3 regions of the Aliiglaciecola sp. genome follow, and region 2 is predicted to be linked to each of the others. Evidence: predicted binding sites of a transcription regulator. Region 2 holds the regulator's gene; each other region holds the start of a gene.
What was found. Region 2 encodes FNR, which switches genes on or off when oxygen is low (the NO sensors DNR and NnrR bind a similar motif). Its sites were predicted from a motif close to TTGATCTAGATCAA; they were not measured.
Positions count from the first base shown of each region.

Region 1: ABJV04_RS00890 (universal stress protein) is a predicted target of FNR. The motif match lies at 945-958, and genes of this name have one in related genera.
Region 3: hemN (oxygen-independent coproporphyrinogen III oxidase) is a predicted target of FNR. The motif match lies at 986-999, and genes of this name have one in related genera.

Region 1 covers NZ_JBDWYG010000007.1:194,997-197,272, reverse strand. The annotation lists gene thrA (bifunctional aspartate kinase/homoserine dehydrogenase I) at 1-393, opposite strand, end outside; gene ABJV04_RS00890 (universal stress protein) at 1,032-1,442, shown strand; gene ABJV04_RS00885 (MarR family transcriptional regulator) at 1,649-2,062, opposite strand; gene ABJV04_RS00880 (DUF2798 domain-containing protein) at 2,162-2,276, shown strand, end outside.
Region 2 covers NZ_JBDWYG010000031.1:107,874-110,149, forward strand. The annotation lists gene uspE (universal stress protein UspE) at 1-610, opposite strand, end outside; gene fnr (fumarate/nitrate reduction transcriptional regulator Fnr) at 724-1,461, opposite strand; gene ABJV04_RS07140 (sulfite exporter TauE/SafE family protein) at 1,487-2,152, opposite strand; gene ccoS (cbb3-type cytochrome oxidase assembly protein CcoS) at 2,149-2,276, opposite strand, start outside.
Region 3 covers NZ_JBDWYG010000017.1:252,295-254,570, reverse strand. The annotation lists gene ABJV04_RS04010 (TonB-dependent receptor) at 1-885, shown strand, start outside; gene hemN (oxygen-independent coproporphyrinogen III oxidase) at 1,060-2,276, shown strand, end outside.

The sequences.
Region 1 (2,276 bases), on a different contig from region 2:
CACACTGACATATTCGCCCATACTTAAAATTTTGGCGGTAATTTGGTCTGGTGCACAACGCAGTAACTGAATGCCATCTAGATGCTGTTTCAATTCAGCTAAAATTGTATCAATAAAACTGCTTAAACGGGCTTTGCGGAAAGCAGGCAATTGCTCAGCTAAGTCGCTAGCAATACCATTTAATGTCATATCTAATTTGGCATACAATTCGCCAAAGTCATTTCCCGCACTTGCTTGTTCACATAACAACGACAATGCATTTGTCACTCCCTTTGGAGCTGATAAAACCACTGCTGCACCGTTTTCTTCATGGCTAGCTAAACTGATGTCTTTAACCGACAAATAACGTTTAGCATCGGCCATTGAAGAGCCACCAAATTTCAACACCTTCATTTATTGCTCCTGTTTACTTCTGTTCCGCTGCTTGAGATTCGCATTCTAATTTCGCACTTTAACCCAACTCTGAAGCCATCTATTTGTTGTGTAGCCATTTAAAGTAGGCAAATAATTTTGCTGTAAATAACAAAAAGCCCGCTTGAGTCGCGGGCTTTTTTAAATTTCTTTAAGCACTAGCCAGCGACCAACTCGTTTGAGGTGGTAATCATAATCATGCCGATGGTGCTTATTATTATTTTCATGGGCTTCAATTTGCCGTATAGACGTCTATATGTCAACCGTCAAAGGGTGATTTGTTGGCGATTTATGCTGATCTAATTACTCTAAGGTAGAATTAAATGGATTGAATAGGTACTTCACATCGTCACACGAGTAAATATTTAACCTTTACTGCAGTTTACTTTGTAATGAGTCATTCGTTAATGAATGACTGGATCTGGACAAACAGGATAAATCTAACATTGAGAAGTTTAGAAACTGAAAATAAGACTTCACCCTACTCCCCATGCTGTCTGAAGCCGGTTAGGGGAGCTAAATATCAGCTAATATTGATGTGAATCATATATTTGCCGCTATTTTATGGGTAGTATAAGAATGAATAAAAACTTCAGATTGATAATGATTAAGGAGCAATTATGTATAAAACAATCCTGTGTGCTATTGAGGCGTCTACAGAAGGGAAACAAGTTCTCGCTAAAGCTGCTGAAATGGCAGAGTTATACGGCAGTAAGTTAATTGTTATGCATGTTCTGCCTTACCAGTTATTGCCTAAGGATTATCAAAAAGAACTGAAAGACAAAATATCTCCTAAAATTGAAGAGTTGTGCGCAGACTTCAATGTCCCTAAAAAGAACCGCATCATTAAGGTTGGTAAACCTTATGAGCTAATATGCAATGAAGGGATTAAACGAAAAGCTGACCTAATCATGCTAGGCACACACTCTAAAAAAGGCATTCAAGCATTAATCGGTTCTACCGCGAATGGCGTTGCAAACTATGCAGACTGTGATGTTTCATTAGTAAGAATTGCAAAGTCTAGCAAATAAGCAAGGAACGATATTCGATCTATTGTTACCTGCAGTTTCGAGGTAACAATAGATTAAGTCGGGTAAAGCTACAGTGCGAACCTGTTAATAATTGCTGTTCGCGCAAAGGTTAAAAACAAGGAGGTCAGATTCGTTGAAATGTCTTTCGGGCCTTTAGTTGTTAATTCAATCATTAAACTATTTTCTAAACTCAGACCTTGCAGCCATTATTGCAAGTTACCTTTGAACTCGTTTGCAAGTTGAATAAAGAGTTCTACCTTCTGCGGTTCAATATCTTTGAGCATAGTGTCGAAAACTTGCTTTTCAATTTTGTTAAATTTGTCGAGATATTGTGTTCCCCTGCCAGATAACGACAAAATTTGACTACGGCCATCTTCTTTATTGCTAGTTTTTATGACTAACTCCTGATTAACGAGCTCTTTAATCAAGCGGTTAATTTGAGCTTTATCTCGTCCCATAAAAGTGGCTAGCTTTTGTCCAGTACAATCTTCAATCTTAGAGATTACCTTTAGCGACTTTAAATGCATTGGCGATAAGTCTGAGTCCATTTGCTTAACCTGTTCAATAATTTTATTGCGTACAGTATGAAAAAGGCTAAACAGCGCTTCATTTAATTCCATTATTTCTCCATATCTAGAAAATCAACAACAACTTAGTTGACATTGTCAACCAATGTAAATATAGTAGACTTTATCAACTTTATTTAATTGGATACTAAAATGCAACTTAAGTTAAAAAATGTGCTAGTGATATTCACAATTCTCAGCACTTTAGTTGCTGCAATTACGGCTATTATGACATACACAAATTTGCAGCCAACACAAAGTTTTTTAA
Region 2 (2,276 bases):
TCACTGGTGTTCCAGGGTAAGAGTTAACAAGGTTAACTTTACCTTCTAATAAATCAGCCATCATCCCTGCGGTTTTTGTAATGATTTTATTTAAACTATGGTGCTCATCATCTTCGCTACCAACATCAACAGCCGCTAAAATGTTGCCATTGCTTGGCCAGTCATGCTCTTTGACTAGCAATACAGGCACGGGAGACTTTCGCAAAATATGCCAATCGGTAGGGGTGAAAATAACCGATTTCAAGGTGTCATGCTCGTGAGTGCCTTTTACAATTAAGTCATAACTGTGGTCAATCACCTCAAATAAGACACTTTCATAAGGACGATTATGCCAAACTACTTTGATATCTACAGAGATTGAAGAGTTAGCTGCCAATGGCTCAACGATATTGGCTAGCCAATCAGTTTTATCATCTACCACAGCTTGGCGCATTGTTTCGCGTTCATCTACGGTCAACATAGTGGTCATTTCATAAGAGAAATCGTAAATGGATAGAAAGGCAGTAACACTGGCCCCCGTTTTTTGTGCCAGCAAGAGAGCCCGTTTAAAGGCTTTCTGATCATCGGTGGTCGGGTCTACAACGGCTAGTATTTTGTTAAATATGGACATTAGTTAACTCCCTTATAAGGTTTACACTTTCATCTTAAGTGTATGGGTACTTTAGCTATTTTGCCAGTTAACCGATTATTTGTTTTGACCTAAATCAACTTAACAGGAAAGGCCTATCCGCAGGCTTTATTTTGTAAAACATGCTCACCGAGCTTATCTCTAAGGGAGGCTAAATCGGGGATCTGGATAAACTTGCCATCTACTTTTATGATATTTTCTTTTTGAAAACGGGTTAATAAACGGCTGACGGTTTCTACGGTAAGACCTAAATGGTTACCTATTTCGTTACGCGTCATGGTTAAATTGAACTCGGTTTCAGAAAAACCACGAGAGTGAAAGCGGTCGGATAAATTAATCAAAAAATGTGCAAGACGTTCCTCTGCAGTACGTTTATTCAAGAGCATCATCATACTATGGTCTTGGTTTATTTCCGTGCTCATTATCTTAAGCATTTCTTTACGTAATGTCGGAAGTTGCTCGCTCATAGTGTCGAGCTTGTCATAGGGCAACTCACACACCATAGAGGTTTCCATGGCTTGGTTGTAACTTTGGTACTTTTCTGAAAAGAGTCCGTCGAAACCAACTATATCACCAGGAAAATGAAACCCGGTTATCTGTTGTTCTCCATCAGGGGAGGTAATATAGGATTTAAATGAACCTGTTCTTACCGCAAATAATGAGGTGAATTTTTGTCCTGGAATAGTGAGCTGATCATTTTTATGCAAAGGACGTTTACGCTCGATTATCTCATCTAAACTTTCCATTTCTGTTTGGTTCAGGGCTACGGGGATGCAAAGATGGTTAAAACTACAATTTTGGCAGCGAATACTGAACTTGTTCGAATCAGACATTAGATAATTCCACTTAATTCATTAGTTACCAATTATGAATCCCTTGGTAACATAAAATCAAGCCAAATAAGCACAATAAAACTGCAACGCTACGTTTTACCAAGGGTTGTGTTAACCAACTTCTGATTTGAGTGGCGCTAGCTCCCATTGCTAACATAATAGGCAGTGTGCCTAAACCAAAACAAAACATGGTCAACGCACCTTGTACTGCGCTGCCAGTGGAAACACTCCAGGTTAATGTTGAATATACTAATCCGCAGGGCAGCCAACCCCAAATCACACCATAGGGCACGGCATACATTGGGTGTTTAAAGGGAATAAAACGTTTTGACAACGGGCTGATTTTACGCCAAAAAATAGCACCGACTTTTTCGACTTTAGTGAGCAACTTTGACCATTGACCCACATAAAGCCCCAGTAACACCATAAATACCCCACCAAACAGGGTGAGTACTTGTGGGTTGATGAAAGATTGGGTTGTGACAACTTGCCCTAAAAGTCCGGCGATAGCGCCAGCAACACTGTAGGATAAAATACGTCCTGTATTATAAGCGATTAAAAATGGCCATTGTGACTGATTTTTTGGCAAGGCAAAGGTAAACGAGGTAACAATACCGCCGCACATCCCTGCACAATGTACACTACCTGCAAGACCAATTAAAATCGCTGAGAACCAGCTGATATCGTTCATTCTTCTTCAGTTTTAGGGGCTTTTTGTGGTGCTTTTTTGTCTACGTCATCATCGAATAAAATGTTGTAACCTTGACGTTCTAAATCTTCAAATTGATTTGACTTAACTGCCCAAAAAAAGATCC
Region 3 (2,276 bases), on a different contig from region 2:
CCAAAAATGATTATCGACTCACTCACCGATAACATGAAACCCAATCGAGTTGAAATTGACTTTATCGACTTCAAAGGCCCCTACTTCCTTGATGTGGATAATCGAATTAAAAATTTGCACCTGATCCGCAGCTGGAAAACCCGCGCAGTCATGTTCAAACCCGATGGCAGTGTGGCGATCCCCGCAGAACTACTGTACAAAAAGAATATTCTCACCATTCGAGGTTCATTCAGGCCAGTCACCAAGCTCAATGTCGATATGATTGAACAAGGCCAAACATCTTTTTACGAACTAAAAGGTGTGGATAAATCGAATACAGCGGTCATTGCAGAAATATCCTTAAATGATATGAAAGGGAACGACGCGCAAATGCCTGAAAAAGACATAGTCGCGCGAGTACAACTGCTTAACTCTTTAGGTTATAACGTGATGGTGTCAGACTATACTCGTTATTTCTCGTTACGGGCTTATTTCCGTCAATACACCAAGATGCAAATAGGCATTGTGGTGGGTATGGTAAATATCAAACAGATTTTTGATGAAGCCAGCTATAAAGGTGTTGAAGGCGGAATTATGGAAGGCTTCGGAAAACTGTTTCCGGACAATACCCGCATGTATATCTATCCAGAGATAGATGAAAATGGCGAACTCAATGACTTCACCTTGGTAAAAGTTCCAGAACACTTACGTTTCCTTTATCGACATCTACTGGAAAATGGTTTCCTTGCCGGAATTGAATGCAGTGATAGCGAATTATTTTCAATCTATTCCCGAGATTTATTGAGGCAACTACCGTTAGGTCGCGGGGAGTGGGAAAGTGCAGTTCCCGAAAGTGTTGCTGAGGAAATTATAGCGAATAAGTTTTTTGGTTACCGTGAACGTTAAAGTTTTAATCATTTGATAGGCATAAAAATGGCAGTTAATCTGCCATTTTTTACGTCTACTCCCTCACAAATTTAACCACAATTTTCAAGTTGGCAAAATATTGCGCAAGATCAATAAAGCTCAAATGTAAAAAAACTAAACTGCAATAACTAAATGATTATTGCGAATTACACCATGAACTCAAAACGATTCTTCGACCCCAATTTACTTGAAAAATACAACACAAATGGGCCACGTTATACCTCCTACCCTACGGCATTGTCCTTTAGTGAATCTTTTTACAATGATGATTTAATCAAAGCGGTAAAGACTTCACCGAATACGGATCTGTCACTTTATATTCATATCCCCTTTTGTCACAGTCTATGTTACTACTGTGGATGCAACAAAGTTGTCACCCGCCACCCAGAAAAGGCGGAGGATTATATGTTTCATTTACTGGCTGAAATTACTCAGCGTCAGGAGTTGTTTAAGAAGTACGTAGTTCGTCAAATTCATTTAGGAGGAGGTACCCCAAGTTTCTTAAGCAAACAACAGCTTTCAAACTTAATAGCGGTATTGAAAAGTCACTTCAAACTTAGCGAAGACGTAGAGATTGGTATAGAAATAGACCCTAGAAACTTAACCTTAGATTACATTGACCACCTTGCTAATATTGGTTTTAACCGACTCAGTATCGGTGTTCAAGATATTGATCCCCAGGTGCAAAAAGCTATAAATAGGGTGCAATCTACAGAATTGATCGAACAAATTGTTGAACGAGCAAATAAAATTGGCTTTAACTCAGTTAATTTAGATCTGATTTATGGGCTTCCCCATCAAACCCCAGAACGATTTGAACGCACTGTTGATAAAGTAATTCAAATGGGTGTGCAAAGAATATCTCTGTTTAGTTATGCCCATTTACCGGAACGCTTTCCTGCCCAACGAAAACTACGTGATGAGTGGCTGCCTAATGTAAATCAAAAACTGGAACTGATGAAGTTAGCAATTGAACGTTTTCTAGATGCAGGTTACAACATGATTGGTATGGATCATTTTGCTAAACCAAATGACGAACTAGCCAAGGCACAAAAGCAACAAAAACTGCACCGTAATTTTCAAGGCTACACCACCCACGCAGATTGCGATCTACTTGGTTTTGGAGTATCCGCAATCAGCAATATCGGTGATTGTTTCAGTCAAAACTACAAACAATTAGGCGAGTATTATCAAGGATTAAATGAAACCCATAGTGCGGTTCACAAAGGCGTCAAATTAAACCTTGATGACCAAATTAGAGGCTTCGTTATTAGCCAATTAATGTGTAACTTCACCCTAGATAAATCCCAAGTGGAAAACCTGTATGACATCCAGTTTGACCATTATTTCAAGCACAGTTTGCGTGCTTT